4 regions of the Mesorhizobium sp. B2-1-1 genome follow, and region 4 is predicted to be linked to each of the others. Evidence: predicted binding sites of a transcription regulator. Region 4 holds the regulator's gene; each other region holds the start of a gene.
The links. The regulator LexA, encoded in region 4, represses DNA repair genes until DNA is damaged. The targets are predictions, from matches to a motif close to TGTTCNNNNTGTGTTCNG.
Positions count from the first base shown of each region.

Region 1: the regulator LexA is predicted to act here: its motif matches at 2,397-2,414, upstream of recA (recombinase RecA).
Region 2: the regulator LexA is predicted to act here: its motif matches at 2,567-2,584, upstream of FJ972_RS05970 (helicase-related protein).
Region 3: the regulator LexA is predicted to act here: its motif matches at 3,772-3,789, upstream of FJ972_RS14700 (ATP-dependent helicase).

Region 1 covers NZ_CP083954.1:3,961,092-3,969,046, forward strand. The annotation lists gene alaS (alanine--tRNA ligase) at 1-937, opposite strand, end outside; gene recA (recombinase RecA) at 1,242-2,339, opposite strand; gene FJ972_RS19540 (carbohydrate kinase family protein) at 2,622-3,566, shown strand; gene FJ972_RS19545 (pseudouridine-5'-phosphate glycosidase) at 3,613-4,530, shown strand; gene FJ972_RS19550 (TfoX/Sxy family protein) at 4,730-5,053, opposite strand; gene FJ972_RS19555 (GFA family protein) at 5,146-5,643, shown strand; gene sufA (Fe-S cluster assembly scaffold SufA) at 5,805-6,185, opposite strand; gene FJ972_RS19565 (SUF system Fe-S cluster assembly protein) at 6,287-6,679, opposite strand; gene FJ972_RS19570 (cysteine desulfurase) at 6,685-7,920, opposite strand.
Region 2 covers NZ_CP083954.1:1,230,130-1,238,084, reverse strand. The annotation lists gene FJ972_RS05985 (hypothetical protein) at 1-23, opposite strand, end outside; gene FJ972_RS05980 (acetyl-CoA C-acetyltransferase) at 4-1,188, shown strand; gene phbB (acetoacetyl-CoA reductase) at 1,308-2,033, shown strand; gene FJ972_RS05970 (helicase-related protein) at 2,752-6,066, shown strand; gene FJ972_RS05965 (RNA-binding S4 domain-containing protein) at 6,081-6,476, shown strand; gene fdxA (ferredoxin FdxA) at 6,681-7,019, shown strand; gene FJ972_RS05955 (CarD family transcriptional regulator) at 7,387-7,955, shown strand, end outside.
Region 3 covers NZ_CP083954.1:3,001,106-3,009,060, forward strand. The annotation lists gene FJ972_RS14690 (trimethylamine methyltransferase family protein) at 1-422, shown strand, start outside; gene FJ972_RS14695 (hypothetical protein) at 546-860, shown strand; gene FJ972_RS14700 (ATP-dependent helicase) at 1,047-3,731, opposite strand; gene FJ972_RS14705 (glucose/quinate/shikimate family membrane-bound PQQ-dependent dehydrogenase) at 3,914-6,229, shown strand; gene FJ972_RS14710 (hypothetical protein) at 6,260-6,694, opposite strand; gene FJ972_RS14715 (hypothetical protein) at 6,699-6,854, opposite strand; gene FJ972_RS14720 (dienelactone hydrolase family protein) at 7,087-7,955, shown strand, end outside.
Region 4 covers NZ_CP083954.1:3,626,345-3,634,299, forward strand. The annotation lists gene gltX (glutamate--tRNA ligase) at 1-1,259, opposite strand, end outside; gene FJ972_RS17725 (ComEC/Rec2 family competence protein) at 1,363-3,813, shown strand; gene lexA (transcriptional repressor LexA) at 3,807-4,550, opposite strand; gene FJ972_RS17735 (TetR/AcrR family transcriptional regulator) at 5,003-5,680, shown strand; gene kynU (kynureninase) at 5,677-6,924, shown strand; gene kynA (tryptophan 2,3-dioxygenase) at 6,988-7,824, opposite strand; gene FJ972_RS17750 (AMP-binding protein) at 7,821-7,955, opposite strand, start outside.

The DNA.
Region 1 (7,955 bases), 330 kb from region 4:
CATGGCGCATGGCGCGGCGCATGATGCGGCGCAGCACATAGCCGCGGCCTTCATTCGATGGCAGCACGCCGTCTGCGACCAGGAACGACGACGAGCGCAGGTGATCGGCTATGACGCGATAGGATGCGACGGTCTCGGCGTCGGGACCGCGACCGAGCGCGGACGACGCCGCATCGATCAGATGGCGGAACAGGTCGGTCTCAAACACGCTTTCCACGCCTTGCAGGATGGAGGCCATGCGCTCCAGCCCCATGCCGGTGTCGATCGACGGGCGCGGCAGGTCAATGCGCTCGTCCTTCGTCACTTGCTCGTACTGCATGAACACCAGGTTCCAGAATTCCAGGAACCGGTCGCCATCCTCCTCCGGGGTGCCGGGCGGACCGCCCCAGATGTGCTCGCCGCGATCGATGAAAATTTCCGAGCATGGCCCGCACGGCCCGGTGTCGCCCATCGCCCAGAAATTGTCGGAGGTTGGGATGCGGATGATGCGATCATCGGAAAAGCCGGCGATCTTCTTCCAGAAGCCGGCCGCCTCGTCGTCGGTGTGGTAGACGGTGACGAGCAGCTTGTCCTTCTTAAGCCCGAACTCCCTGGTAATGAGGTTCCAGGCCAACTCGATGGCGCGCTCCTTGAAATAGTCGCCGAAGGAGAAATTGCCGAGCATCTCGAAGAAGGTCAGGTGGCGCGCGGTGTAGCCGACATTGTCGAGGTCGTTGTGCTTGCCGCCGGCGCGAACGCTTTTCTGGGCGGTCGTGGCACGCGAATAGGGCCGCTTCTCCAGGCCGGTGAAGACGTTCTTGAACTGCACCATGCCGGCATTGGTGAACATCAGCGTCGGATCGTTGCGCGGTACAAGCGGGCTCGACGCCACGACCTCGTGACCCTCCTTGCGGAAATAGTCGAGAAATGTCGACCGGATCTCGTTCACGCCACTCATGAATGCTGCCTTTTCGAGAGAGCCGCCGGCCGGACCGGCGGAAAATGGGCTCTGCTTTAGAAGATGGAGCTGGCCTTTTAGCCGCCGCTTGGCACCCTGTCCAGAAACACGCAAGCCGGCCAATTCGCGGTTCACCAGCCACCCAAAACGCAAACCGCCGGCACGGGGCCGGCGGTTCGAAACGCAATACTACAGAACTCGATTACATAAGCTCAAATTGATGAACCGGGATTATGGCCGAACTCGGGCCATAAACCGAACGCTAGATCGCGCCGGCGAACGCTTGAATTGCGCCGGCGAACGCTTACATCGCGCCGGCTTCATCCTCGAACCCATCATCGCCACCTTCGGAGCCGCCATTCTCAAGGAATTTCTCGGCGATCAGTCCGGCGTTCTGCCTGAGCGCAAGTTCGATCTCGCGCGCCGTATCGGGATTGTCGCGCAGGAACAGCTTCGCGTTCTCGCGGCCCTGGCCGAGACGCTGCGAATTGTAGGAGAACCAGGCGCCCGACTTCTCGACCACGCCGGCCTTGACGCCGAGATCGACCAGCTCGCCTGTCTTCGACACGCCTTCGCCGTACATGATGTCGAACTCGACCACCTTGAAGGGCGGCGCCAGCTTGTTCTTGACCACCTTGACGCGGGTCTGGTTGCCGACGACCTCGTCGCGGTCCTTGACCGAGCCGATGCGGCGGATATCGAGACGCACCGAGGCGTAAAATTTCAGCGCATTGCCGCCGGTGGTGGTTTCGGGCGAGCCGAACATGACGCCGATCTTCATGCGGATCTGGTTGATGAAGATGACCATGGTGTTGGAGCGCGAGATCGAGGCGGTCAGCTTGCGCAGCGCCTGGCTCATCAGGCGGGCCTGCAGGCCGGGCAGCGAATCGCCCATCTCGCCCTCGATTTCGGCGCGCGGCGTCAGCGCCGCGACCGAATCGACCACCAGCACATCGATGGCGCCGGAGCGCACCAGCGTATCGCAGATCTCAAGCGCCTGCTCGCCAGTGTCAGGCTGCGAGATCAGGAGGTTTTCGAGATCGACGCCGAGCTTGCGGGCATAGACCGGATCGAGCGCATGCTCGGCATCGACGAAGGCGCAGATGCCGCCCTTCTTCTGGGCTTCCGCCACCGTGTGCAGCGCCAGCGTCGTCTTACCCGAGCTTTCCGGCCCGTAGATCTCGATGATGCGGCCGCGCGGCAGGCCGCCGACGCCAAGCGCGATGTCGAGGCCGAGCGAGCCGGTCGGCACGGTTTCGATCTCGACGACCTGCTCGTTCGCGCCGAGCCGCATGATCGAGCCCTTGCCGAAAGCCCGCTCGATTTGCGACAGCGCCGCATCCAGAGCCTTTGATTTGTCCACTGCCTTATCCTCTACAAGCCGCAAGCTGTTCTGAGCCATGATACATCACCCCGTAGTCGTCAATGAAGGCCGGACAATCCGTAATCCTTGGTTATTTGTACCTTTTTTGTTCTCATTTGGCAAGAGGGATCAAGCATTTGAAAAATAAGCAACATCCTGATTTGTTCTTTTTTTGTCTCACGATTCGGCTCCAGCATGACCCGAATATTAGGCCAGGCTGGTTCGCCGTGCCGGCCTCACGAATCGCTGGTTGTTGCCTGCGAAGCTCCGTCGCACAGCATGGCGCTTGTGCGTGACCGCCAACAAAGGTCATATCGGCGCATGGTGAGATCTCCAAGAGTCCTGGCGGTGGGCGGCGCCCATATCGACAGGCGCGGCCAGGTGTCCGGCGCTTACGTGCCGGCTGCCTCCAACCCGGGCACGATGCGCGAGGACGTTGGCGGCGGCGTCTTCAACGCATTGCGCAGCACGGTGCGGCGAGGCGTCTCGGGCTCGTTGCTGTCGGTGCGCGGCGGCGATGCCGCCGCCGACACGGTTTCGCGCGCCATCGCCGAAGCAGGCATTGCCGACCTGTCCGCGGTGTTCCTCGACCGCACGACGCCGAGCTATACGGCGCTGATCGACCGCGAGGGCGAACTGCTCGTCGGCTTTGCCGACATGGCGCTTTATGAGCTGGCATTTGCAAAGCAGATCCGCCGCTCCAGGGTGAGGGAGGAGATCGCCGCCGCAGATGCCGTCCTGTGCGACGTCAATCTGCCATCGGCGGCTCTGGAGCGGCTGGTATCGCTTGCCGCCGGCAAGCCCGTGTTCGCCATTGCCATTTCACCGGCCAAGGTCGTGCGCTTGACACCAGTGCTCGGCGGCCTGGCCGTCGCCTTCATGAACAGGCGCGAGGCGGTGGCGCTTGCCGGGCTTGACGATGCCGCCTCTCAAAAAACTGTCCTCGACGGGCTGAGAAGCGCCGGCCTCGACAGCGCGGTGGTCACGGCGGGCGGCGGCCCGGTGCTGGGCTTCGACCGCGACGGCAGCTTTGCCGTCGTCCCGCCCCCTCCAAGAAAGGTCGTGGACGTCACCGGCGCCGGCGATGCGCTTGCCGGCGCGACGGTCGCCGCCCTACTGCGCGGCATGCCCTTGCGCGCGGCGCTGCGCGAGGGCGTCGCCGCCGCGACGCTGGCTATTGAAAGCGCGGGCGCCGTTCCCGATTTCACCACGGCGACTTTCGCGCAAGCGCTGGCTCTTGTGCCCGAAGAGCAGGAAATGGCATGAGACCGGCATCCGAAAGGATGCGCCGCACTTCGGATTGGAGATCCAGATGACCCCAGACACCGCCCGCCCCTTCATCGATGTCCACGCGCCGGTGGCGCAAGCCTTGGCCGCCGGGAAGCCCGTGGTTGCGCTGGAAAGCACCATCATAACCCATGGCATGCCCTACCCCGACAATGGCGCCATGGCGGCCGACGTGGAAAGGATCATTGCGAACGGCGGCGCGGTGCCGGCGACGATCGCCGTGGTGGCGGGCCGCATCAAGATCGGCCTCTCCGACGGAGAACGCGAATCGCTCGCCATGACCGGCGACGCCATGAAGCTCTCTCGCGCCGATCTCGGCTTCGCCGTCGCGCAAGGGCGCACCGGCGGCACCACGGTTGCCGCCACAATGATCGCCGCGCATATGGTTGGGATAAGGGTGTTCGCCACCGGCGGCATCGGCGGCGTGCACAAGGGCGCCGAAAAAAGCTTCGACATTTCGGCTGATCTCGATGAGCTGGCGCGCACGCCCGTCATCGTCGTCTCGGCTGGGGCCAAGGCCATCCTCGACATCGAAAAGACGCTGGAGGTGCTGGAGACCCGCGGCGTGCCCGTGATCGGCCATGGCTGCGAGACCATGCCGGCCTTCTGGTCGCGGCAGTCGCCGTTCCGCGCGCCGCTGACCTTGCACGCGCCGGAAGAGATCGCGCATTTCTACAAGACGCGACAGGCGCTGGGCCTGAGCGGCGGCATGCTGATCGCCAATCCGGTGCCGGAGGATCACGAAATCCCGGCCGGCGAGATGGCCGGCTACATCGAGGCCGCCCAGAAGGCCGCCGAGGCGCTCAACGTCACCGGCAAGGCGGTGACGCCATTCCTGCTCTCCAAAATCCTCGAACTCACCGGCGGCCGGAGCCTGAAGACCAACATCGCGCTGGTGGAAAACAATGCTCGGCTGGCGGCGCGGATTGCCAGGGCGCTGTAGGCCGATGTGGGCGGGACGGCACCCCCCCTCTGTCCTGCCGGACATCTCCCCCGCAAGGAGGAGATCAGACGTCACACCGGCTTTCGCCAATTTTCAACGTTGAAGAAACAGGCCGCCAGTGAAACTGGCAATCTCCCCCCTTGCGGGGGAGATGGCCGGCAGGCCAGAGGGGGGTGTGAAGGAACTCGACGGCTGCGCTTCACTTCCCCGCCCTTCGCCCCGCCTCATAGGCCCGCCGCGCCCAGACCGCCATCTCGTCGGGGTCGTCGAAGGCACTGTCGGGAATGCTCCAATAGGGCATCGCCACCAGCTTGCCGTGCCGGGACCCGGTGTAGGTCCACTGCGTGCAGCCGGCGGCCTCGAAGTCGGGCGCGCTTTGCTCGTCCGCTTTCAGCATCAATTCGCCGCGCAACACGATGGCGACGATGACGCCGTCGGCATAGATGCCCTTGCCGCCGAACAGTTTGCGGATGCTGACCGGGCCCAGGCTCTGGAAGAGTTCTTCTATGCGTTCATTGTCCATGCGCGGATCATGTCACCGCGATCCGGCCTTGTCATCGCCGCAACCAAAACCATGCTGACAGGTTGAAAGGGGATCGACCGGAGTTTCCCGTCATGCCTGTCCTGCTCAAAGGCTCCTGCCGCTGCAATGCCGTTCGTTTCGAGGTGGAAAGCCACACGCCCGTGCCGTTCATGCTGTGCTACTGCTCGATCTGCCGCAAGCAGCAGGGCGGCGGCGGTTTTGCCATCAATCTCGGCGCCGACTACGAGACGATGACCATCCGCGGCAAGAGCAGCCTCGGCGTCTATCGGGCCGAGATCGAGGACGACGAACATCCGCATTGCGAAATCTCGACCGGAGAGCGCAATTTCTGCCGCAAATGCGGATCGGCGCTGTGGCTCTACGACCCGACCTGGCCGGAACTCGTCCATCCCTTCGCCTCGGCGATCGACAGCGACCTGCCGAAACCGCCAAGCAAGGTGCATCTGATGCTGAAATACAAGGCCAACTGGGTCGAGCCCGATGTCGGGCCGAGCGACAAGGTGTTCGACGTCTATCCCGAGGAATCGATCGCCGCCTGGCATAAGCGGACCGGGACGTGGGTGGAGTGAGTGTCTTCGCTGCGTTCTAAGGGAGGTGAGGAGTGGTCTGCGCAGCAGGCGGGAAGCCAATTGCGCGGCTTTTCGAATGACGAACGCCGGCAGCGGGGCTATCGCTGCCCCTCATCCGGCCCTGGGGGACACCTTCTCCCCGTAAACGGGACGAAGGAAGGTCAGGCGGAGGCGCGTGCTTCTGCCAGCGCCTTGAGGTCGGCCGGCTTCAGTTCGACGGATTCGCCGCAGCCGCAGGCCGAGCTCTGGTTCGGGTTGCGGAAGGTGAAGCCGGTGCGCAGCGTCGTCTGCTCGAAATCCATCTCGGTGCCGAACAGGAAAAGTGCTGCTTCCGGCGCGACATAGACATGGGCGCCGTCGCGCTCGATGTGGTCGTCCTTGGTATTGGGTTCGGTCACCAGGTCAACCGTGTATTCCATGCCGGCGCAACCGCCCTTCTTGATACCGAGGCGAATGCCATGCGCATTCTCACGCGTGGCAACGATCTCGCGCACCCGGTCGGCGGCCTTTTCGGTCATCGTGATGACGGCAAAGCGTCCCATCTTTTTCCTTCTCCATTCCATGCAGGTTCAAGGCCTGCCGAATGATTCCTCACCTAAAATGGTGAAGTTTTACCACTGGCGCAAGTGTGCCGGACTCGACGTCAGTACCAGCCCACCGCCACCTGCGCCTCTTCCGACATGCGATCGGGCGACCAGGGCGGGTCGAATGTCATGTTGACCTCGACGCCCGACACGCCTTCGACGGCGCCGACGGCGTTCTCAACCCAGCCCGGCATCTCGCCGGCCACCGGGCAGCCGGGCGCGGTCAGCGTCATGTCGATCTTGACTGAGCGGTCGTCCTCGATGTCGATCTTGTAGACGAGGCCAAGCTCGTAGATATCGGCCGGGATTTCCGGGTCGTAGACCGTCTTCAGCGCCGAAACGATGTCGTCGGTCAGCCGCGCCAGTTCGTCGGCGGGAATGGCGGACGCGGAAACCACCGCATTGGCGGCCGCGTCGGGAACAGCATCGGTGGCTGTGCTGGCATCTTCCATTATCGTCACCCGAAAAACTTGCGCGCTTTTTCCAACGCATCAGCCAAAGCATCGACTTCGGCTCGCGTATTATACATGCCGAACGACGCCCTGCATGTGGAGGTTACGCCGAAGCGTTTCAACAGGGGCTGGGCGCAATGGGTGCCCGCGCGCACAGCCACGCCTTGCCGGTCGATCACCATCGACACGTCATGGGCATGAATGCCTTGCAGCTCGAACGAGATGATGGCGCCCTTGCCGGGCGCGTCGCCGAAGATGCGCAGCGAGTTGATGGCGCGCAGCCGCTCGTGCGCATAGTCCTTCAAATCGGCCTCGTGCGCGGCGATGCGCTCGCGGCCGATCTTTTCCATGTAATCGAGCGCGGCGCCGAGCCCGATCGCCTGGACGATCGGCGGCGTACCGGCCTCGAAGCGGTGCGGCGGGTCGTTGTAGGTGACGATGTCTTCGGTCACCTCCTCGATCATCTCGCCGCCACCCATGAACGGACGCATGCGCTGCAAGATGTCCTTCTTGCCATAGAGCACACCGATGCCGGAGGGACCGTAGACCTTGTGGCCGGTGAAGACGAAGAAATCGCAGTCGAGGTCCTGCACGTCGATGGGCATATGGACAGCGCTCTGGCTGCCGTCGACGAGCACGGGAATGCCGCGCGAATGCGCGATGCGCACGATCTCCTTGATCGGCGTCACCGTGCCCAGCGCGTTCGACATCTGCGTGATAGCGACCAGCTTCGTCCGGTCTGTCAGCCGCTTCTCGAATTCCTCGATGTGGAAGACGCCGAGATCGTCGACCGGCACCCAGACCAGTTTGGCGCCCTGCCGCTCGCGGATGAAATGCCATGGCACGATGTTGGAGTGGTGCTCCATGATCGACAGCACGATCTCGTCGCCCTCGCCGATATTGGGCATGCCATAGCCATAGGCGACCGTGTTGATCGCCGATGTCGTGTTCGAGGTGAAGACGATATTGTCGGTGCTCGGCGCATTGAGGAAGCGGCGAACCGTCTCCCGCGCCTTCTCATAGGCGTCGGTCGCTGCATTGGACAGGAAGTGCAGGCCGCGATGGACGTTGGCGTATTCCTGGGCATAGGCGTGCTGGACCGCGTCGAGCACCGCCTGCGGCTTCTGCGCCGAGGCGCCATTGTCGAGATAGACGAGAGGTTTGCCGTAGACTTCGCGTGACAGAATCGGGAAATCGCGGCGGATCGCCTCGACGTCGTAGGTTTCGACTTTCTGGTCCATCATAAGCTCTCTTGAGGCACCGCCTCATTCCGTGC
Region 2 (7,955 bases), 2.4 Mb from region 4:
AGAATGCCCGCTTCCAATGCCATCGTCGTCGCCAGCGCGGCGCGCACACCGGTCGGTTCCTTCAACGGCGCTTTCGCCGCCACCCCGGCTCACGAGCTTGGCGCCGTCGTCGTAAGGGAATTGTTGTCGCGCGCCGGCGTCGAGGCGGCCGAAGTCGACGAGGTCATTCTTGGCCAGGTGCTGACCGCGGCCCAAGGGCAGAACCCCGCCCGCCAGGCTTCGATCCTCGCCGGGCTGCCCAGGGAGACCACCGCCTGGGGCCTCAACCAGGTGTGCGGCTCGGGCCTGCGCGCCATCGCGCTCGGCATGCAGCAGATCGCCACCGGCGATGCCAAGGTGGTTGTCGCCGGCGGCCAGGAATCGATGTCGATGTCGCCGCACGCCCAGCATCTGCGCGCTGGCGTCAAGATGGGCGACTACAAGATGATCGACACCATGATCAAGGATGGACTGTGGGATGCCTTTAATGGCTATCACATGGGCAACACGGCCGAGAACGTCGCCCGCCAGTTCCAGATCACCCGCGAGGACCAGGACCAGTTCGCGCTGGCCTCGCAGAACAAGGCCGAGGCCGCGCAGAAGGCCGGCCGGTTCAAGGACGAGATCGTCGCCTTCACCATCAAGGGCAAGAAGGGCGATACAATTGTCGACCAGGACGAATACATCCGCCATGGCGCGACGCTGGATGCCATGACCAAACTGAAGCCGGCCTTCGACAAGGACGGCACTGTGACCGCCGCCAATGCCTCCGGCATCAACGACGGCGCCGCCGGCGCGCTTTTGATGAGCGAAGCGGAAGCTGCCAGGCGGGGCATCACCCCGCTGGCGCGCATCGTCTCCTGGGCGACCGCGGGCGTTGACCCGGCGATCATGGGCACCGGTCCGATTCCCGCCTCGCGAAAAGCGCTGGAAAAGGCCGGCTGGTCGGTCGGCGATCTCGACCTGATCGAGGCCAACGAGGCTTTCGCCGCGCAGGCCTGCGCGGTCAACAAGGACATGGGCTGGGATCCCTCGATCGTCAACGTCAATGGTGGCGCCATCGCCATCGGTCATCCGATCGGCGCCTCTGGCGCGCGCATTTTCAACACGCTGGTCCACGAGATGCGCCGAAGAGGTGCCAAGAAGGGTCTCTCCACCCTGTGCATCGGCGGCGGCATGGGCGTCGCCATGTGCGTCGAAGCGCTCTAAAAGAGAAGTGAATGGGGAGTAGCGAATAGGGAAGAACGGCGTCGGCGCAATGGGATATCTGATCCCTACTCGTCATTCGCTACTCCCTGTTCACTCTCCCAACCAAAGGGAGGGAGCGCATGACCAAGGTTGCAATCGTCACGGGCGGATCGCGCGGCATCGGCGCGGCAATATCGATGGCGCTGAAGGAAGCCGGCTATTCGGTTGCCGCCAACTACGCCGGCAATGATGAGGCGGCGAGCAAGTTCACGGCCACAACCGGCATCAAGACCTACAAATGGTCGGTCGCCGACTACGACGCCTGCGCCGCCGGCATCAAGCAGGTCGAGGCCGATCTGGGCCCGGTCGCGGTGCTGGTCAACAATGCCGGCATCACGCGCGACGCCATGTTCCACAAGCTGACGCGTGAGCAGTGGAAGGAGGTCATCGACACCAATCTCTCCGGCGTTTTCAACATGACGCATCCGCTGTGGAGCGGCATGCGCGACCGCAAGTTCGGCCGCGTCATCACCATCTCCTCCATCAATGGCCAGAAGGGCCAGGCCGGCCAGGTCAACTACTCCGCGGCCAAGGCCGGCGACATCGGTTTCTCGAAGGCTCTGGCCCAGGAAGGAGCCCGCGCGGGCATCACCGTCAACATCATCTGCCCAGGCTATATCGCCACCGAAATGGTCCGGGCGATCGATGAGAAGGTGCTCAACGAACGCATCATCCCGCTAATCCCGGTCGGGCGCCTCGGCGAGCCGGAGGAGATCGCGCGCTGCGTCGTCTTCCTCGCCTCCGAGGACGCCGGCTTCATCACGGGATCGACCATCACCGCCAATGGCGGCCAGTACTTCGCCTGAGGTCTCGCCGGGCTGCCGGCTTCCCGGTGCCGATTGAAGGAGGGCTCGTTCGCCATCCGCTTCGGATGTCCGTGACGCCGTCCGATGACGGCTGTCGGCCTACTGTTCCAATCCGGCACGCAAAGGTTAATCGCGGCAGCGGGTATTGTGCAAAACTGCCTGGATAAGCTGTGCATTGTCGGTGGAAAACCTATGCGTAACACTACATCTTGTCGTGAACAAACAGGGAAAATCCCGACATCGCCGATTCGTCGCCCTTTCGTTCCATGTTTGGCCGCAATGTTAACGAGAGCAGTTGCAATCGCCTGTCAAACTGTTAATTTCTATTAAGAAAGTTCAACAATTTCATAAGCTTGGATGAAGCAAGGCGGGCTGCCACACGGCTTTGCCAGCGAAAGTTAACGGCGGCTCTCGCCTAGCATGAAACGGGCCAATTCCGTGATTCAGCATGTGGTAAGGATCATCAGCCAAAACTCCACATCTAGCCGTGAACAAAACCTGAATCCGGGCGAGTCAGCGATTCGTCGCCGATTCGTTCCAGACTCGTTCCAACCCTTAATCAGCAGCCGAACCGAAGCTCGACGGAGGTGACTTCGAACCGCCAGCGGAACATTCCGCTTTCGCTTCGCGCCTGAAATCCCTATGTGTCGCCTGTCATACGCGCCACCCGAGGCGTGCTCCCGACAATGAGAGGCCAGAAAGCCTTATTTCCGAGCCGATGAACATCCATCCGAAACCCACCGAGCCGCTGATCCTATCGGGTCGCGACGTGACTGCCGTGCTTGGGCCGACCAACACAGGCAAGACCCATCTCGCCATCGAGCGCATGGTGGCGCATGAAAGCGGCATCATCGGCCTGCCGCTCAGGCTCTTGGCGCGAGAGGTCTACACCCGCGTCTGCGAAAAGGTCGGTGCCCACAAGGTGGCGCTCATCACCGGCGAGGAGAAGATCCAGCCGCCAGGCGCCAGATATTCGGTCTGTACCGTCGAAGCCATGCCGCGCGAGACCGATGCCGCCTTCGTCGCCATCGACGAGGTGCAGCTTGCGGGGGACCTCGAGCGCGGCCACATCTTCACCGACCGCATCCTGCATCTGCGCGGCCGCCAGGAGACGCTGCTGCTCGGCGCCGCCACCATGCACGGCATCTTGCAGCGCCTGTTGAAAGGCGTCTCGGTGGTGACACGACCGCGGCTGTCACATCTGGCCTATGCCGGTTCGAAGAAGCTGACCCGCTTGCCCCGGCGCACAGCGATCGTCGCCTTCTCCGCCGACGAGGTCTATGCCATCGCCGAACTGATCCGCCGCCAGCAGGGCGGTGCGGCCGTCGTGCTTGGCGCGCTCTCGCCCCGCACCCGCAACGCCCAGGTGGCGCTGTTTCAGTCGGGCGACGTCGACTATCTCGTCGCCACCGATGCCATCGGCATGGGCCTTAACCTCGATCTCGACCATGTCGCCTTCGCCCAGAACCGCAAGTTCGACGGCTATCAGTATCGCAACCTGACGGCGGCCGAACTTGGCCAGATCGCCGGGCGCGCCGGCCGGCACCTGCGCGACGGCACCTTTGGCGTCACCGGCCAGGTCGACCCGCTGGACGAGGAATTGGTCAAGAAGATCGAAAGCCACGACTTCGACCCCGTGAAGGTTCTGCAGTGGCGCACAGCGCGTTTCAATTTCGCCAGCCTCGACGCGCTGAAGCGCTCGATCGAGACCAATGCCCCGGTGGAAGGCCTGACCCGTGCGCTGCCGGCAGTCGATGCGCAGGCGCTTGAGCACCTGTCGCGTGACGAGGACATCAGGGCGCTCGCCACCGACGCAAGGCGCGTCGCGCTGCTGTGGGAGGCCTGCGCGCTCCCCGACTACCGCAAGATAGCGCCGGCCCAGCACGCCGACCTCATTGCGTCGATCTACATGGACCTCGCCAGGCATGGCCATGTCGACGAGAATTACATGGCCGAGCAGGTGCGCCGCGCCGACACCACCGAGGGCGACATCGATACGCTGTCGCATCGCATCGCCCAGATCCGCACCTGGACATTCGTGTCGAACCGGCCCGGCTGGCTGGCCGATCAGGCACACTGGCAGGAAAAGACGCGCGAAATCGAAGACAGATTGTCGGATGCGCTGCATGAGCGGTTGACGAAACGCTTCGTAGACCGCAGGACTTCCGTCCTCATGCGGCGCCTTAGAGAAAATACCATGCCTGAAGCCGAAATAAGCCCAACCGGAACCGTCCTCGTCGAAGGCCACCATGTCGGCGAGTTGCAGGGGTTCCGTTTCACCGCCGATCAGAGCGCTGGCGGCGAAGACGCCAAGGCCGTGCGCGCGGCCGCCCAGAAGGCGCTGGCGGCGGAGTTCGAGGCACGCGCCGAACGCTTCGGCGCATGCGCCAATGGCGACATCGCGCTCGGTTCCGACGGCACGCTGCGCTGGATCGGCGCGCCGATCGGCACTCTGGTTGCCGGTGAAGACGCGCTGAAGCCGCGCCTGGTGCTTTTGGCCGACGAACAGCTGACCGGCCCGGCGCGTGACAAGGTCGCCGCGCGCGCCGAGCGCTTCGTCAATTTCCAGATCGAATCCCTGCTGAAGCCGCTGGTCGATTTAAAGAATGCCGAGCAGATATCGGGTATCGGCCGCGGCATTGCCTTCCAGCTGGTCGAGAATTTCGGCCTTATCAATCGTCGCGACATCGCCGAGGAGATGAAGTCGCTCGACCAGGAAGGCCGCGCGGCATTGCGCCGGCTGGGCGTGCGCTTCGGCGCCTATCATGTCTTCGTGCCGGCGCTGATCAAGCCGGCGCCCGCGGGATTGGTGACGTTGCTGTGGGCGCTGAAAAACGATGGCAAGGACAAGCTCGGCTTCGGCGACGTCGTCCATGCGCTGGCATCGGGCCGCACCTCGGTGGTCATCGATCCGGCTTTCGACAAGGCCTTCTACAAGCTTGCGGGCTACCGAAATCTCGGCCGCCGCGCCGTGCGCATCGACATTCTGGAACGGCTGGCCGACCTGATCCGCCCGGCGACCAACTGGAAGCCCGGCCTCGGCCAGCGTCCGGATGGCGCCTATGATGGCCAGTCTTTCATGGTGACGCCGCCGATGATGTCGATTCTCGGCGCCACGGCCGACGACATGGAAGAAATCCTGAAAGGTCTTGGCTATCGTGCCGAGCCGAAGCCGGCGGCCGAAATCAAGGCACGGCTGGAAGCGCAGGACAATGCCGCCCGGGAAGCCGTGGCGGCCAAGCTGGCAGCGGAAGAGGCCGCGCGCACCGAGCAGGCCAAGGCGGCGGAGGCGGCTGCGACGGACACGCCTGAGGAGACATCAGCGGAAGATCCGGAAACTGCGACTGCCCAGACCGCCGTCGAAATTCCTGCTGAACCCATTGCGGAACCGGCCGAAACTGTTGCGGAAGAACAACCCGAAGCTCCAGCCGAAGCTACGGAAGAGGTTGCGTCTGTAGCAGAAGCCGTGCCTGAGACTCCTGCCGCCGAAAGCGCCGACGCTCTCACTTCCCCCTCGACGGGGGAGATCGCGGAGCGAGGCGAGGAGGGGGACAGCGCCGACGCTCCCCAACAGGGACCCGCTGCGGAAGCCGAAGAGCCTAAGCCGATCCTGTTGTGGCGGCAGGGCCGCTTCGACCAGCGGCCTCGTCACCGTCACCACGAGAACCGCGCCCGGCCGCGCAACGGCCAGGCGGCGCGCTCCGATGCCCCGGCGGATGCCGCTGTCGGCCAGCCCGGCACCCGGCCCGCCCATGAAGGGCGCCGCGATGGCGCCGGCAAGCCGCGTTTCGATCGCTCGAAGTTCAAGCCCAGGCCGCAAGGCGAAGGCGGGGAACGGCGGGAGGGAAAGCCGCAGGGCGAGCGTTCTGACCGCCGTGAGGGCCGGCCGGGCGGCAGTCCGGAAGGCAAGGGCGGCCCGCAAGGCGGCAAACCCTCGTTTCAGGCAAAACCGCGCGAGGAGCGCCCGGTGCGCTTCGATCCCGACTCTCCCTTCGCCAAGCTCGCCGCTTTGCGCGACCAGCTGAAGAAATAGCCGCACAGGATCCGATGGTCGCCCCGATGGCCACCGACCGCCAGCGTATCGACAAATGGCTGTTCTTCTCGCGCGCGGTGAAATCGCGCTCGCTGGCCGCCAAACTGGTCGTGGCCGGCCGGGTGCGCATCAATCGCGACAAAGCAGCGCAGGCCTCCGACCTGGTCAAGCCTGGCGACGTCCTGACCATCACGCTGGAGCGGCGCATCTTCATCTGGAAGGTGCTCGATGCGGGAAGCCGGCGCGGCCCCGCCGTGGAGGCACGCACGCTCTACGAAGACATGTCGCCGCCTGCCGCACCGACGGGCGAGGCGCCTCCCGACGCGATCCCAGGGCTGCGCGAGGCCGGAAGCGGCCGCCCCACGAAGAAGGAGCGCCGCGAGACCGACCGCTTGCTTGGCGACGACTGACCGCCGGTGCACGGAGGCATGTATGTTCTTCCACGCCGCCGACACAACGGTCCGAGCACATGACCGATGCCCGCCATTGCCGAGCCGTTGGAATTCCATTCCGGCAATGCCGGCATGGCCGGAATGGCCGCCCTTGCAAGCGGGCGCCAAAGGCGTTACCTCACGGAAAAAGCCAACAAAAACGGGACGTCCCGGAGCAGATCGATGACCTATGTCGTGACCGACAATTGCATCAAATGCAAATATATGGACTGCATCGAGGTCTGTCCGGTCGACTGTTTCTACGAGGGCGAGAACATGCTCGTCATCCATCCCGACGAGTGCATTGACTGCGGTGTCTGCGAACCGGAATGCCCCGCCGACGCGATCAAGCCCGATACTGAGTCGGGCCTCGACAAATGGCTGCAGATAAACACCGAATACGCTGAGAAATGGCCTAATATCACCGCCAAGAAGGAGCCGCCGGCCGACGCCAAGGCCTTCGATGGCGAGGCCGGCAAGTTCGAGAAATATTTCTCGGCTGAACCCGGAGAAGGCGACTGACAGCGCTGCCGTTTCAACCGGCATGACGCGGCGTAAGAGGTACGGCCTATTAACCGCCTTGACAGGCGGCGTGAACCTGTGGCCTTCGCTTATGCAGCAAAACCTTGATTCTTCCGACTTTTTGTGTTACATGAGCGAAACATGCCGGTGACACAACGTCGATTTATGGCGCTAACGCCCCAAATCACTGAAAGGTGAAAATCCCATATCGGACCAGAGCGATCTGGGCCAGGCGATCGCAATCGTGCGGTTTGCCGGTCCCGGCTTTTCCGGTGGGTTCATCTGTTGTGCGGCTAATGATCGGTAACCCGATCGCGCGAGTTCAGCCGGCACCGCCGCCGGCCCACAACAAGGAGTTCAGGGCGTAATGGCAACGATCACCCCGCAGAAGAAGTCCACCGCTGCACGTCACGGTTTCAAGACCGGCGAGTACATCGTCTATCCGGCGCATGGTGTCGGCCAGATCGTCTCGATCGACGAGCAGGAAGTGGCCGGGCACAAGCTGGAACTGTTCGTCATCGATTTCCAGAAGGACAAGATGCGCCTCAAGGTGCCGGTCGCCAAGGCAACCTCGATCGGCATGCGCAAGCTGTCGGAAGAGGATTATGTCGAACGCGCACTGAAGGTCGTGCAAGGCCGCGCCCGCGTCAAGCGCACCATGTGGTCGCGTCGCGCGCAGGAATATGATGCCAAGATCAATTCCGGCGACCTAATCTCGATCTCGGAAGTTGTTCGCGACCTCTACCGCGCCGACAACCAGCCGGAGCAGTCCTATTCCGAACGCCAGCTCTACGAAGCCGCGCTCGACCGCATGGCCCGCGAGATCGCCGCTGTCAACCGCATGTCGGAAACCGAAGCCGTGCGTTTGATCGAGGTCAATCTCAACAAGGGCCCTAAGCGCGGCGCCAAGGCCGACAATGAGGAAGCCGAGCAGGA
Region 3 (7,955 bases), 630 kb from region 4:
CCGTGTGCATCCATGCCGCCGGCTGGCTGGAGGGGGGGCTGAGCGTTTCCTTCGAAAAGCTGGTCACCGACATCGAGGCGTTGCAGACGGTGGCTGAACTGTGCGCCGCCACGCCCGGCGACGACGATGCCATCGGCTTCGAGGCGATCGCCGAAGTGCAGCCCGGCGGCCATTTCTTCTCGGCAGGTCACACCATGGCGCGCTACCGCACCGCCTTCTACGAGCCGCTGGTGGCCGACTGGTCGAATTTCGGCAACTGGACGCAGGCCGGTTCCAAGACCGCAACCGAACGCGCCACCGGTATCTGGAAGCGCATCCTCGCCGATTTCGAGCCGCCGGCGACGGCTATTGCCACATCAGCTGTGCTCGATGATTTCATCGCGCGCCGCACCGAACAGGGCGGGGCGGCGCCGGTATCGTGAGATAGCTTATTCCTCTCATCGTCCTGAATTGTGGGTGCGATCCGGAACCCGCTGCACCTCTCATGCATTCATGGGACGGCCGGTGCCTGCTCGCATTGCGAGCCATTGAGGGAGGACGACCACATGGGTTTCGACCAGTATCACGAACCGCCCGAAGAATTGTCGCAGGAGGTGCGAACCTTCGCCCGCATGATCACCTCGCTGATCGAGGAAGCGGAAGCGATCTCCTGGTACGAACAGCGCATGTCGGTGGAGAAGGACCCGCAGGCCCGCGCCATCATGAAGAACGCGCAAGGCGAGGAGTTCAAGCATTTCGGCATGGATCTCGAATTCCTGCTGCGTCAGAAGCAGGACTGGCGCGCGGAACTGAAGGAAATCCTGTTTACGACGGGAGATATCGTCAAGGCTGGCGAGGCGGGAGAGAAGAAGGTGGACTGAGCGGTCCGGCCCGGGTGACTACCGAAAGTTCCGTTCACTTCGGACGTCCACGCTATTGGAATTCATTCCAATCAATTTTAGCTGTGAAATCGCAAACATAATTAGGGTCAAAATCTACTTCGATTTTCACAAGAAAACCTCAGGATTTTTGACCAGCTCCTTACGCGAGTGAGTGTCCATTTTTTCTCACACAGCCGCGACAAACCCATCCAGCACGCGTTTCTGGCCGGCCTTGTCGAAGTCGATGGTCAGCTTGTTGCCTTCGATGGCCGCGATGTTGCCGTTGCCGAACTTCTGGTGGAAGACGCGGTCGCCGACGTTGAAGGGGGACGGCGTGTCGGCGACGGATTTGGCGACCAACTCGCCATCGATGGTGCGGCCCTTGATGCTCGTGCGGCCGGCGCCGTAGCCGCTGTCGGTCTCGCCATAGCCGATGCGCTCGATCTGATGGCCGGAGCGCGAGCCCCAGTTGCGATCGGTCGCTTCGGTGCGGTTCTGCTGCGCCCGCTGCCAGCCCGGCGTGGCGTAGCTGTTGGAGAAGGCACCGGATTTTTCGGCGCCGACATTGTCGAAGCGCGAGGCGCCATAGGGGTTCTGGCGGCCGCCCCGGCCGGAAGCGAACGAGCCGCCGCCATAGGAATTGCCGTAGCCGCCATAGGAGTTGCCGCTTTCGGCGACTTCGACATGGGTTTCAGGCAGTTCATCGAGGAAGCGGGAGGGAATCGTCGATTGCCACAGGCCGTGGATGCGGCGGTTGGAGACGAACCAGATGTGCAGGTTCTTCTTGGCACGGGTGACGCCGACATAGGCCAGTCGGCGCTCCTCCTCCAGGCCGGAACGGCCGCCTTCGTCCAGCGCGCGCTGGTGCGGGAAGAGGCCTTCCTCCCAGCCCGGCAGGAAAACGGTCTCGAATTCGAGGCCTTTGGCCGAATGCAGCGTCATGATGTTGACGGCGTCGAGTTCGGCGTTCTGCTCGGCATCCATGACCAGAGCGACATGTTCGAGGAAGGAGCGCAGCGATTCATACTCCTCCATGGAGCGGATCAGCTCCTTGAGGTTTTCCAGCCGGCCGGGCGCCTCGACCGAACGGTCGTTCTTCCACATGTCGGTGTAGCCGCTCTCTTCCAGGATGGTCTCGGCGAGCTCAGTATGCGGCGTGGTTTCCAGCGCCTTCTGCCAGCGTTCGAAATTGGCGGCGACCTCGCGCAATGCGGCGCGCGGCTTGGGCTTCAATTCATCGCTCTCGGCGAGCTTGGCAGCGGCTTCCAGCATCGGTACACGCAGCGCGCGGGCCGTGTCGTGGATCTGACGGATGGTGGTTTCGCCGAGGCCGCGCTTGGGCACATTGACGATGCGCTCGAAGGCGAGATCGTCGGCGCCTTGCGCGACGACGCGGAAGAAGGCAAGCGCGTCGCGGATCTCCATGCGCTCATAGAAGCGCGGGCCGCCAATGACGCGGTAGTTGAGACCGAGCGTGACGAAGCGGTCCTCGAACTCGCGCATCTGGAAGGACGCCCGCACCAGGATCGCCATGTCGTTGAGATTGTGCTTCTGGCGCTGATAAGCCTCGATGGTCTCGCCGACAGCGCGCGCTTCCTCCTCGGAATCCCAGGCTGCGTGGACGTTGACCTTGCCATCCTCGGGATCGTCGCGATCGGTGAACAGCGTCTTGCCGAAGCGGCCTTCATTGTGGGCGATGAGGTGCGAAGCGGCGCCGAGGATATGCGCGGTGGAACGATAATTGCGCTCCAGCCGGATGATGGTGGCGCCGGGAAAATCCTTGTCGAAGCGCAGGATGTTGTCGACCTCCGCGCCGCGCCAGCCATAGATCGACTGGTCGTCGTCGCCGACGCAGCAGATGTTTACTTTGTTTTCGCTCACGGGCTGTTCCGCGCCTGCCGGCGCGGGCCCGACCCCTCTTTTCTGCGCGCCTTCGGCGTCGCGGGAGGGGCTTCGCAAAGGCTCGGACGCCCGGTCGGGCTTGCGGCCTTCGGCCGAATGCAAATCCGTAGACGTCGCGCTACGCCCGCTATTTGGCCGCTGCGCCAGGAGCCGCAGCCACATGTATTGCGCGGTGTTGGTGTCCTGGTACTCGTCGACGAGAATGTATCTGAACCGCTTATGATACTCCTTCAGCACGTCCGGATTGGCGCGGAAGATGCGGATAGGGTGGCAGAGCAGATCGCCGAAATCGCAGGCGTTCAGCGTCTGCAGGCGCTCCTGATAGGCCTTGTAGAGCTCGCGGCCCTTGCCGTTGGCGAAACTGCGCGCATCGCCCTCGGCGATATCAGCCGGGCCTTGCCCCTTGTTCTTCCAGCCGTCGATCATCTGCGCGAACTGCTTGGCCGGCCAGCGCTTGTCGTCGAGGCCCTCGGCCTGGATCAATTGCTTGATCAGCCGCACGACGTCGTCGGTGTCGAGGATGGTGAAGTCGGATTTCAGCCCGGCAAGCTCGGCGTGCCTGCGCAGGAGCTTGACGCCGATCGAGTGGAAGGTACCGAGCCAGGGCATGCCCTCGACATTGCCTTCGCCGATCAGGATGCCTATGCGCTGCTTCATCTCGCGCGCGGCCTTGTTGGTGAAGGTCACGGCCAGGATCTGCGAGGGAAAGGCTTTTCCGGTCGCCAGGATGTGGGCGATGCGGGTGGTCAAGACGCGCGTCTTGCCGGTGCCGGCGCCGGCCAGCACCAGAACGGGACCTTCGGTGGTTTCCACCGCCAGCCGCTGCTCGGGGTTCAACCCCTTGAGATAGTCGGGCGCGTTGTTGTGGCCGCTGCGGGCAGCCATGGCGCGCGCGGCGATGCCCGACGGGGCGGTGGGCCGCGCATCGGGTTCATCGAAAAAGGGCATGTCTTCGGAAAAGCCGGACATCGCCCCCGAATGTAGTGATTCGGCAGAGAAAGACCAGAACTGTCTACGTTTTGTTCCACCCCTGATTGTTTCCGGCCTGCTTGACAGGCAGGGCGGGTGAGGGAAAGCTGCGCAAAGGGCAGGGAGGGGATCCTGTTGCCCACGGCCGCCTCGAGGCGCGCAACAGTCGAAGGAGTATCATCTTGGCTGTCACCATCACCTCCCTCATTCTCCTCCTCATCGGCCTCGCGCTTGGCGCCGGCGGCATCTGGTTGGCTTCACTGGGAGGTAGCTGGTACTACATCATATCAGGCATCGCCTTCCTCATCACCGCATGGCTGCTCTACCGGCGCAGATCCACCGCGCTCTGGCTCTACGCCGCGATCGTGCTGGGCACGCTTGCCTGGGCGGTCTGGGAAATCGGCTTCGACTGGTGGGAACTCGGGCCGCGCGGCGGCATCATCGTGCTCGTCGCGTTGTGGCTGCTGACGCCGTGGGCGAGGCGGGGCCTTGTTGGTCCCGATGGCCGCGCGCCGCTCATTCTCGCCGTTTTGGCGTCGCTGGCGGTCGCCGGCTATTCAATGACGACCGATCCCAAGGATATTGCCGGCAATCTCGACACCGACAAGGTGACCCCGGCGGCCGATCTAGGCGGCGACATACCTGCCGGCGAATGGCACTTCTACGGCCGTACACCCTATGGCCAGCGCTATTCGCCGCTCGACCAGATCACGCCGGAGAACGTCGCCAACCTGCAGCCGGCTTGGACTTATCGCACCGGCGACGTGAAAGGTCCCGACGATGTCGGCGAGACCACCTATCAGGTGACGCCGCTGAAGATCGCCGATACGCTCTACATCTGCACGCCGCACAATTTCGCCATCGCCATCGACGCCGCCACGGGCAAGGAGAAGTGGCGCTACGATCCCCAGGTCAAGCTCGACAAGGACCGCCAGCACCAGACCTGCCGCGGCGTCTCCTACTACGCCGACGCCAAGATCGGTGCCGGGCAGCCTTGCGCCGCGCGTGTCTACCTGCCGACTTCGGACGCGCGGCTGATCGCGCTCGACGCCGCCAACGGTCAGGTCTGTCCGTCCTTTGCCGAAGGCGGCACGCTGAACCTTCTGACCGGCATGCCTTATCCCAAGTCCGGCTATTACTATTCGACCTCGGCGCCGCTGATATCGGGCGGCAAGATCATCGTCGGCGGCGCGGTCAACGACAATTATTCGACGCAGGAGCCGTCCGGCGTCATCCGCGCCTTCGATGCCTCCACCGGGGCGCTGATCTGGAACTGGGATTCCGGCAATCCCGACCAGACCACGCCGCTGGCGGCAGGCCAGACCTACACCGCCAATTCGCCCAACATGTGGTCGACGCCGAGTGCCGACGAAAAGCTCGGTCTGCTCTACATACCGCTCGGCAACCAGACGCCGGACCAGCTCGGCGCCGGCCGCAGCGCCAATGTCGAGAAATTCTCCTCCTCGATCACCGCGCTCGACCTCAATACGGGGCAATTGAAATGGGTGCGCCAGACCGTGCATCATGACCTTTGGGACATGGATGTGCCGGCGCAGCCGAGCCTTGTCGACATCACCAAGACCGACGGCACGGTCGTGCCGGCGCTGGTCGGGCCGACCAAGCAGGGCGACCTCTACGTGCTCGACCGGCGCACCGGCGAGCCGGTCATCCCGGTCAAGGAAGTGCCGGCGCCCGGCGGCGCCATCGAAGGCGACCACACATCGCCCACGCAGCCGGTGTCGGACCTTTCCTTCAATCCGCAGCCGCTGACCGATGCCGACATGTGGGGCATCACCATGTTCGACCAGCTGGCGTGCCGGATTGCGTTGCACAGGCTGCGCTATGAGGGCCGCTACACGCCGCCATCGCTGCAGGGCACGCTGGTCTATCCCGGCAATTTCGGCGTCTTCAACTGGGGCGGCGTGGCGGTCGATCCGGTCCGGCAGGTGCTGTTCGGCATGCCGACCTATCTCGCCTTCACCTCCAGGCTTGTGCCCCGCGCGGACGTGCCGCCGCCAGGCGACGCCAAGGGCAGCGAGCAGGGGCTGAACCGAAATGACGGCGCTCCTTATGCGGTGGTGATGGGACCGTTCCTGTCGCCGCTCGGCATTCCGTGCCAGGCGCCACCATGGGGCTATGTCGCCGGCGCCGACCTCAGGACCGGACAGATCGTTTACAAGCACAGGAACGGCACGGTCTACGACATGACGCCGCTGCCTTTGCCGCTGAAGGTCGGCGTGCCCGGCATTGGCGGGCCGATGATCACCGCCGGCGGGGTGGCTTTCCTCGGCGCCGCGGTCGACGACTACCTGCGCGCCTACGACCTGACCTCAGGCAGGCAGCTCTGGCAGGCGCGCCTGCCAGCCGGCGGGCAATCGACGCCGATGACCTATACGGTGGCTGACGGGCGCCAGTTCGTGGTCATCGTCGCCGGCGGCCATGGCTCGGTCGGCACCAAGCCCGGCGATTATGTAATGGCATACGCACTGCCGAAGTAAGGAATGGGTTCGGTCCCGCAGGATCGCGCCCTAGCTGATTCCGAGATGGCTCTTCAGGCTTGGCACCGAGCCGAGCACTTCATTGGTGAGATCAGGCCCGGCCGCGGCTTCGGCCTGTTGGATCAGCGTGGCGCCAGCCTGCCTGATCTGCGCCATGTCGAGGCCGGAGGCCTTGAGCGCGGCGACGCCGTTGATCAGTGCGCCGGCCTTTTCGCCGAGAACACCGCCCAGCGCGCCTTGCAGTGAGGACAGCAGGCCGCCACCGCCGGCCGCGCCGGCGGCCATGACGTCGTATTGGCGGGCGAGATCGTCGGCGCCGGGAATCTTGGCGAAGAAACCCGAGACGTTGGTGCCTTCCGCCTCGTGCTCCAGCACCGAGAAGATGGTGCCGACGACTTTCTCGGTCGTTGCCTGGTCGAGGCCCGCCTTTTGCGAGACGGTGTTGAGAATATCCTGGACGTTCATGGTCTCACCTCAAATTTGGGAATTTCGGGTCCGTGCAGTGGTCCCGGCCGATGCGAAGCTCGATCATCGACCGCCTGCCTGCGTCCGCAAGCCTGAAGCGTAATGCCTGAGCGGCGGCCAGGGCAAGGACGAACGCGCTGGTGAGGATCGGCATGGTCATCGGCGGCGCTCCTTCTGGTCGGGACGGGATGGCACGGCGCATCGGTAGCACGCAGTTTCCCTTATTGTTGTGGCAGGTGCCTGCAGGATTCATGGCGATGACCAAAATGTGATGTGGGCGCCGACATTGCCGGCTGCGGGCAATGCTCGCCGCAGCGCCCATCCAGGCTGGACCGGGCCAGCCGCGCTCCTATGTAGCTCCGGTACTGAAGCTTGAAGCCGAGGAATGCGCCATGACCAAAGCAGCCGCCACTAGACCCGCAAAGCCTGGGATCACCCAGGCGATGATCGACGCCTATGACGAATACACGCATCTGACACTCGATCGCCGCCGCTTCATGGAGCAGCTGACCCGGCTTGCCGGGTCAGGGGCGGCGGCCGCGGCGATCGCACCGATGCTGGCGGCGAATTCCGCCCAGGCGGCCATCGTCGCCGAGAACGATCCCCGCGTGAAAGGCCAGGACATCACCTATCCCGGCGCCGGCGGCGAGATGAAGGGCTATCTGGTCAAGCCGGCGGATCAGACGGGCAAGCTCGGCACCGTCATCGTCATCCACGAAAACAGGGGGCTCAACCCGCATATACGCGACGTCGCCCGGCGCGTGGCGCTGGAGGGGTTCGTGGCGCTCGCTCCGGATTTCCTATCGCCACTCGGCGAGACGCCCGCCGACGAGGACAAGGCGCGCGACATGTTCACCAAGCTGGATCCGGCGCAGACCGTCGCCAATGGCGTCGCGACGGTGGCTTTCCTCAAGGCCGACAAGGACGGCAACGGCAAGGTCGGTGTCGTCGGTTTCTGCTGGGGCGGCGGCACGGCCAACATGCTCGCCGTGAACGCGCCTGATCTGGCGGCAAGTGTCGCCTATTACGGCATGCAGCCGAAGGCCGCGGACGTTTCCAAGATAAAGGCGGCGCTGCTGCTGCACTATGCCGGATTGGACAAACGCACCAATGCCGGCATCGACGCCTTCAAGAAGGAACTCGATGCCGCGCATGTCGAATACACGGTCTATGTCTATGAAGGCGCCAATCACGCCTTCAACAATGACACTTCGGCAGCGCGCTATGACAAGAAGGCGGCTGATCTCGCCTGGGGCCGGAC
Region 4 (7,955 bases):
GCTTCAGTCGAGGCCGCCGTCCAGTCGCCTGAAACCGCCTCGAGGGCGTCGTGAGCGCCACGCAGGACCTTGCGCGCATCGTCATTGAGCAGCAGGGCTGCCTTCTCGTCGATCGGCAGTGGCCGCGCGGCAAGCAGGAAGGCGGCGCCATCGACAAGCTCGACCAGCGTCTTGGCGCGCTCCTTCAGCCCCGGCAACGCTGCCAGCAACTGTGCCCTGTTCCGGTCGTCGAGGCGTGCGGCCATTGCCGGGCCGCCCTCGAGATAGGGCAAGGTGGCGATGAAGATGTCGAACAGCTCGGCATCGCCCATGCGGCGCATGTGGACGCCGTTTAGCGCCTCCAGCTTGGCGAAATCGAAGCGGGCGGCGCCCTTGTTCACATCGCCGATATCGAACCAGGCGATCATGTCCTGGATCGACATGATCTCGTCGTCGCCGTGGCTCCAGCCGAGCCGAGCCAGATAGTTCAACAGCGCTTCGGGCAGGTAGCCCATGGCGCGGTAGGCCTCCACGCCCAGCGCGCCGTGCCGCTTCGACAGCTTGGCGCCGTCGGCGCCGTGGATCAGCGGTATGTGCGACATTGAAGGCACATCCCAGCCCGTGGCGTTGTAGATCACGGTCTGGCGGGCGGCATTGGTCAGGTGGTCGTCGCCACGGATGATGTGGGTGACGCCCATGTCGTGGTCGTCAACGACGACGGCATGCATGTAGGTCGGATTGCCGTCCGAGCGCAGGATGATGAAGTCGTCCAGATCCTTGTTGGGAAAGCGCACGTCGCCCTGGACACGGTCATGCACCACCGTCTCGCCTTTGGTCGGCGCCTTGATGCGGATCGCGCCCTTGACGCCAGGAGGCGCCTGCGAAGGGTCGCGGTCACGCCAGCTTCCGTCATAGCGCGGCGGCAGGCCCTTGGCCCGCGCCGCGTCGCGCATTGCCTCAAGCTCGGCAGGGGTCTCGTAGCTGTAGTAAGCCTTGCCCATGCGCACCAGCTCCTCGGCCACCTCGCGATGGCGCGGCGCGCGCTCGAACTGCGAGACGGCGTCGCCGTCCCAGGTGAGGCCGAGCCAAGTCAGTCCTTCGAGAATGGCTGCTGTCGCCGCATCGGTGGAGCGCTCGCGGTCGGTGTCCTCGATGCGCAGCAGCATCGTACCGCCGGTGTGCTTGGCGTAGAGCCAGTTGAAGAGCGCCGTACGCGCGCCGCCGATGTGCAGGTAGCCGGTGGGCGAGGGGGCAAAACGGGTGACAACCTTGTCGGACATACAACTCTCGGGAAACGTCTGGAGCGGGGTGCGGATCACACGCACTTTCGCGCGTCGCGCGTTCATGTAGCATAGGGTGTCGAGGGCGCAAGGGGCAGACCCGATGGCTGGAGCGGGCCGGGGCGCGGAGGAAGGCGAGGACGTCGTTGCCGGCGTCAGCGAACGCGCTCTTCTTGCCATGCCCGCGCCCGCCTCATTGCCGCTGGCGTTGCCGCCCCTACAGCAGCCGGGCAAGTCGCCGCCGGCGGATGTTTCCACGCCGCCCGGCATTCCCGCAGCCGGCGCGGCCGTGCGTCTGCGCCGTGAGTTCGGCCGTGCTTCATGGCCTCGTCTGCGCAACGGCGTGGCCAGAGCGTCCGAGCTCGAACTCGATCGGGGCATAGCCTTCCTGCTCGTGCCGGTGTTCCTGGCATGCGGATCGATCGCCTATTTTTCGCTGGCGGCGGAGCCGGGCTTTGCCAAGCCTGTCGCGGTCGCGATCCTGATGTCGCTGTGCGCGCTCGTTTCACGCTCATGGCCGAAAACGCATCTGTGCTTCATGGCGGCGCTGTTGTGCGCGCTCGGCATGCTCGCCGGCAAAGTCGAGACGTGGCGAGCGGGAACGCGGATGCTGGGCTCGGAAATCTCCACGCAAATCACCGGCCGCGTCGTTTCGGTCGACCAGATGGAGACCGGGCGCATCCGGCTGACCATCGATGTGACATCGACCGCGCGGCCGAAACTACTCTACGCGCCGGAGCGCGTTCGCCTTTCGGCACGCAAGGTGCCGGCTGAAGTGACGGCCGGTTCGCTCGTGACCGGCTATGCCAGGCTGTTGCCGCCGACCGGACCGGTGCGGCCGGACAGCTACGACTTTTCCTTCGACAGCTACTTCGCCGGCATAGGCGCCAGCGGCTTCTTTCTCGGCAACCCCAAAATCGTCTCAGCCGATGACAGGCCGCTGTGGGCCGCCCTTTCAGCCGCCATCGAGAGTGCTCGCGAAAGCATTGCCGACCATATCAGGGGCAGCATCGGCGGTGCCGAGGGCGAGATCGCCGCGGCGCTGATCGTGGGTGTGCGCGCCGGGATTCCCGACGAGATCAATGAAGCGATGCGACGCACCGGCATCTACCACATCATCTCAATTTCCGGGCTGCACATGGCGCTGGTCGCCGGCACGGTCATGGGTCTGCTGCGTGGCGGCTTCGCGCTGTTCCCGAATTTTTCCTCCCGCCGGCCGGTCAAGAAATACGCGGCCGCGGCGGCACTTTTCTCGATCGCCGCCTACCTCGTCATTTCGGGCGTCGTTGTCGCCGCCGAACGCAGCTTCATCATGCTGGCGGTGATGCTGATCGCCGTTCTGTGCGATCGGGCGGCACTCACCATGCGCAATCTGGCTATTTCGGCGATCGCCGTCATCGTGGTGTCGCCGCACGAGGTGGTAGGGCCGAGCTTCCAGATGTCGTTCGCCGCCACCGCGGCCCTGGTCGGCGCCTATGCCGGCTGGTCGGATCGCAAAGCCGACAAAGCGCGGACCCCGCCGCCGCAACGGACCTTGCCTGGCCTCCTGACGCGAAAATTGCTGCTGGCGACAGGTGGGCTGGCGATGACCTCGATTATCGCGGGAAGCGCCACGGCGCTTTTCGCCATCTGGCATTTCCAGCGCGTGTCGCCGCTCAGCCTGTTCGCCAATCTTGCCGTCATGCCGATCGTTTCGGTCGTGATGTTCCTTGCGGTTGCCAGTGCGCTGCTGATGCCGTTCGGGTTCGATGGACCATCCCTTTATCTGATGGGCAAGGGACTGACCGCGATGATCGCCATATCAGGATGGATCTCGCAACGCTCGCCGGTCGACGCGGTCGGGTTGATTTCGCAGCAATCCGTCCTTCTGGTGGCGATCGCCCTGGTCATCGCGACGATGGCCACGACATGGCTGCGGCTGGCGGCACTTCCCTTCGCGCTCGCCGGCCTGTTGACCGTCTCGGACACGCGCACGCCGGACGTGCTGATTTCGGAGGATGCCCGCCTGGTGGCACTGCCGATCGGCGGCGGTGAGCTCGCGATCAACCGGGCGCGCCCGAACGAATTCACCGTCGATAATTGGAAACGCGCGCTGAAGTCCGAAACCATCGTTGCGCCGGAACTGTTCGACAGCGGAGACCGACAGTTCGACATCTTCGATCCCGCGCAACTTCCGGCGGGAGCGCCTTTCTATTGCTTCACAGGCCTGTGCATGGCCCGGCATCCCTCGGGGGCGATCATCGCGCAGGTGGAGGATCGCAAGGACGCCTGGAGGGCCTGCTCCTATGCGGATCTGATCGTCATCAACGACCCCGCGGGCTACGATCCCTGCCACAATCCGCTGGTTCTCGTCATCACCAAGCGGCAGCTCGCTCGTAAGGGAAGTGCCGCCGTCTTCTTCGACCAGCAATCGGCGACGGCACCGGCACGGGTCAGCTTTGCCGTCGACAGGCCATATCGGCCTTGGCACGAACAGCGGAAATTCTCACGCGAGGCAAGGGGACTGCCGCCTTACCGTAAACCCGAAAAGCCCACCGCCGACCCCGCTCAGTAGCGCCTGATCAGGCCGACTAGCTTGCCTTGCACCTTGACCCTGTCCGGTCCGAAAATACGTGTTTCATAGGCCGGATTGGCAGCCTCGAGCGCAATCGAAGCACCCTTTCGGCGGAAGCGCTTCAGCGTTGCTTCCTCCTCGTCCACCAGGGCCACGATGATCTCGCCGGGACTTGCGGTGTCGGCATTGCGGATGATGACCGTGTCGCCGTCGAAAATGCCGGCCTCGATCATCGAATCGCCCTTGACCTCCAGCGCATAGTGTTCGCCGCCCATGATCATGTCAGGCGGCACTGAAATGGAATGCGTCTGATGCTGGATGGCGTCGATCGGCACACCCGCTGCGATGCGACCCATGACCGGGATCGACACCGCTGAAACCGCATCGTCGTCATTGCCGGCAGCGGGCAGACGCGAAGACGTCGCCGGCTTGATCTGCCGGCTAGGGCTGCTGCCCTGTCCGAGGCTGCCCTGGATGACGCTCGGGGAGAACTTCTTTGCCGCGTTAAGACCCGGCGCGATCGAGTCCGGCAGGCGCAGCACCTCCAGCGCGCGCGCCCGGTTGGGCAGGCGGCGAATGAAGCCGCGCTCCTCCAACGCCGTGATCAGCCGATGAATTCCCGACTTGGAGGCGAGGTCCAGCGCTTCCTTCATCTCGTCGAAGGACGGCGGAATGCCGCTTTCCTTCAGCCGTTCATGGATGAACATCAAGAGTTCATGTTGCTTGCGCGTGAGCATGGCGGCCCCCAAAGGCATTGCACGAAGGGTCTGGAACCAGAATCAGAAAACAAACCCAGAACAAACACTATCTGTTCCAGTTGTGTTCCGCAACCATTTAAAGTTTAATGAATTTGTTAAGGCGACGGAAACGAAATGCCCTCCCGCAGCCAGCATCCTGCCAGCGCGGTCCGTCGTCAATGCGCTCCCGGGCCCTTTGAAACTATTTTGGTTAATGGCCTGTGGCCCGACCGGTCCCCACTCTTGGCACAAGCCTGCAAGCTGGGTGACCGGCAGGTGCGGGGTGCGTTTGGGCGGATTAGAAACCCCTGCGGCTCGTGAACGAAACGAAACCAAAATGCCAACTTCCGCCGGAAAACGGCCAGACACCACCACTGGTCGCGACGGGCTGCGTTCGTTCGTTCGCTTGACGAAACCGTATAATAATGTACGGTTTTCGAAGAGGAACACCAATGACCACGCCGAAGCAGGCCGCGCGACGCGAACGGATAGAGGAGGCCGCCTATGCGGTGCTCCGGGAAGCCGGCTACAAGAGCGCCTCCCTGCTTGCTATCGCCAAGCGGGCATTGGCCTCGAACGAAACCCTCTACAACTGGTACGGCAACAAGCAGACCCTGTTTCGATCCTTGATCGAAGCCAATGCGGGAGAGGCAAGGAAGCTGCTGGAGGACGCCCTTCACCAGGCGCGCGATCCGCTCGAAACCCTGAACTTGCTCGGGCCAGTCCTGCTGACCCTCGTGACGGGCGACAAGGCGGTGGCGCTCAATCGCGCCGCGGCCGGCGACGTCAACGATACAGGCACGCTTGGCCAATCGATCGCGCAATTCGGCCGCAATACCATAATGCCGCTTGTTGGTGACCTGCTTCGAACCGCAAGTCGGGCCGGCCTGATCGCCTGTGACGATCCTGCCGAAGCCGCCGACATCTACATCAGTCTTTTGATCGGCGATCTCCAGGTTCGCCGGATCGTTGGGGTGCTCGAGGAATTGCCTCGGGCGGAAATCGAGCAAAGATCGAACCGGGCGTTCACCCTGTTCTTGCGCCTCTATGCGGCCAGCCCTTGCCCGGGCGGCAAAACAGCCGGCCCGTTTCCAGGGCGCTCTTCTCACCGAGGAACATCGCGACCATGAGCAAAATTCCCGATCTCGCAGCGATCGAGGCAATGGACACCGCGGATCCGCTGCGTGCCATGCGTGACCGCTTCACCTTGCCCCAGGGGGTGATCTATCTCGACGGCAATTCGCTGGGCGCCGCTTCGCCCGCCGTGTTCGGCGAGCTGCAGAAGGCCGCCACGCAGGAGTGGGCGCAGGATCTCATCCGCGCCTGGAACACCGCCGGCTGGTTCGACATGCCGGTCGAACTCGGCGACCAACTCGGGCGCCTGATCGGGGCCGCCGCCGGCCAGACGGTGGTCTGCGATACCACCTCGATCAACATCTACAAGGTGCTGCATGCGGCACTCGGGATGCGGCCGGACAGGTCAGTCATCGTCGCCGAGGGGGACAGCTTTCCGACCGATCTCTATATGGCCGAAGGCGTTGCCTCGACGCGGCCGGGCACGGTGCTGCGGCTCGAGGGTGTCGATGCGCCGACCATAGAAGAACTGATCGACGAGCGGGTCGCGGTCATCCTGGTCAACCACGTCAACTACAAATCCGGGCAGTTGCGCGACATGGCCGCGCTGACGCGGACGGCACATGATGCCGGCGCGCTGATCGTCTGGGATCTCTGCCATACCGCCGGCGCCTTGCCGGTCGAGCTCGACCGTTCGAACGCCGATTTCGCCGTCGGCTGCACCTACAAATATCTCAATGGAGGCCCAGGTGCCCCGGCCTTCATCTACGCGGCCGAGCGCCACCATGGCGATGTCCGCCAGCCGCTCAGCGGCTGGTGGGGCCATGCGCGGCCTTTCGCCTTCGAACAGGGTTTTGCTGCCGGCACAGGCATCCGCCGGTTTCTCTGCGGCACGCAGCCTGTGCTGTCGATGCGCGCGCTCAAAGGGGCCCTCGATGTCTGGAACGACGTCGACATGGCAGAGGTGCGCAGGAAGAGCATCGCATTGACCGATCTGTTCATCCAGCTCGTCGAGGCAAAATGCGGCGCCTACGGCCTCGAACTCGAAGGCCCGCGCGACGGCAATGAGCGCGGTAGCCAGGTGTCGTTCCTCCACCCGCATGGCTATCAGGTGATGCGGGCCTTGATCGAGCGCGGCGTGATCGGCGATTTCCGCGCGCCATCCACGATTCGCTTCGGCTTTACGCCGCTTTATGTCGGCTATGTCGATGTCTGGCAGGCTGTCGAGGTGCTGGAAGACATTTTGCGCACGGACGCGTGGCAGGAGGCGCGTTTCGCCGTCAAGGCGGCGGTGACTTAAGAGCCTGTCGCTCAGAAAAGCGCAGTGGGTTCGGGATAACGATATGCAGTCGGCAAAGCTACGTCAGAGCCGGGTGCGGACCTTCCACAGCTCCGGGAACAACTCCACCTCCAGCATCTTCTTCAGGTAGGACGCGCCCGATGTGCCGCCGGTGCCGCGCTTCATGCCGATGATGCGCTCGACCGTGGTGACGTGGTTGAAGCGCCAACGGCGGAAATAATCCTCGAAGTCGACCAGCTTCTCGGCGAGTTCGTAGAACATCCAGTAGCGCTGCGGGTCGCGGTAGATGGTCTGCCAGGCGACAAGGACCTCTTCGTTCTCGGTCCGCGTTTCGCGCCAGTCCGTACGCCTTGCGTCGGCGCCGATGTCGAAGCCGTTGCGGGCGAGCAGCAGCAGCGTCTCGTCGTAGAGCGACGGTTGCGCCAGAATCGCCTCCAGTTTCTCGCTGAGGTCCGGCCGGTGCTTGTGCGGTCCGAGCATTGCGAGATTGCGGTTGCCGGCCACGAACTCGATGGCACGGTACTGCCAGGACTGGAAGCCCGAGGACTGGCCGAGCGCATCGCGAAATTCGGTGTATTCACTGGGCGTCATGGTGCGCAGCACGTCCCAGGCATTGTTGAGCTGCTCGAAGATGCGGGCGACACGCGAAAGCATCTTGAAGCTCGGTTCGAGACGGTCTGCGCGGATGGAGCGGATTGCTGCGCCGGTTTCGTGCAGCGCGAGCTTCATCCAGAGCTCCGAGGTCTGGTGCTGGATGATGAACAGCATCTCGTCATGGGCTGACGAAAGCGGCTCCTGCGCCTCGAGCACCTTTTCCAGATGCAGATAGTCGCTGTAGGACATGCGCTCCTTGAACGACATTTCCGCGCCCTCGGCGGAGGGGTCGTAGGGCTTGCTCAATTGACCTTCTCCGCGCGCAGCCGGAAGCGCTGGATCTTGCCGGTCTGCGTCTTGGGCAAAGCGGCGATGAATTTTACCGAACGCGGATATTTGTAGGGCGCGATCATGGCCTTGACGTGATCCTGCAGACG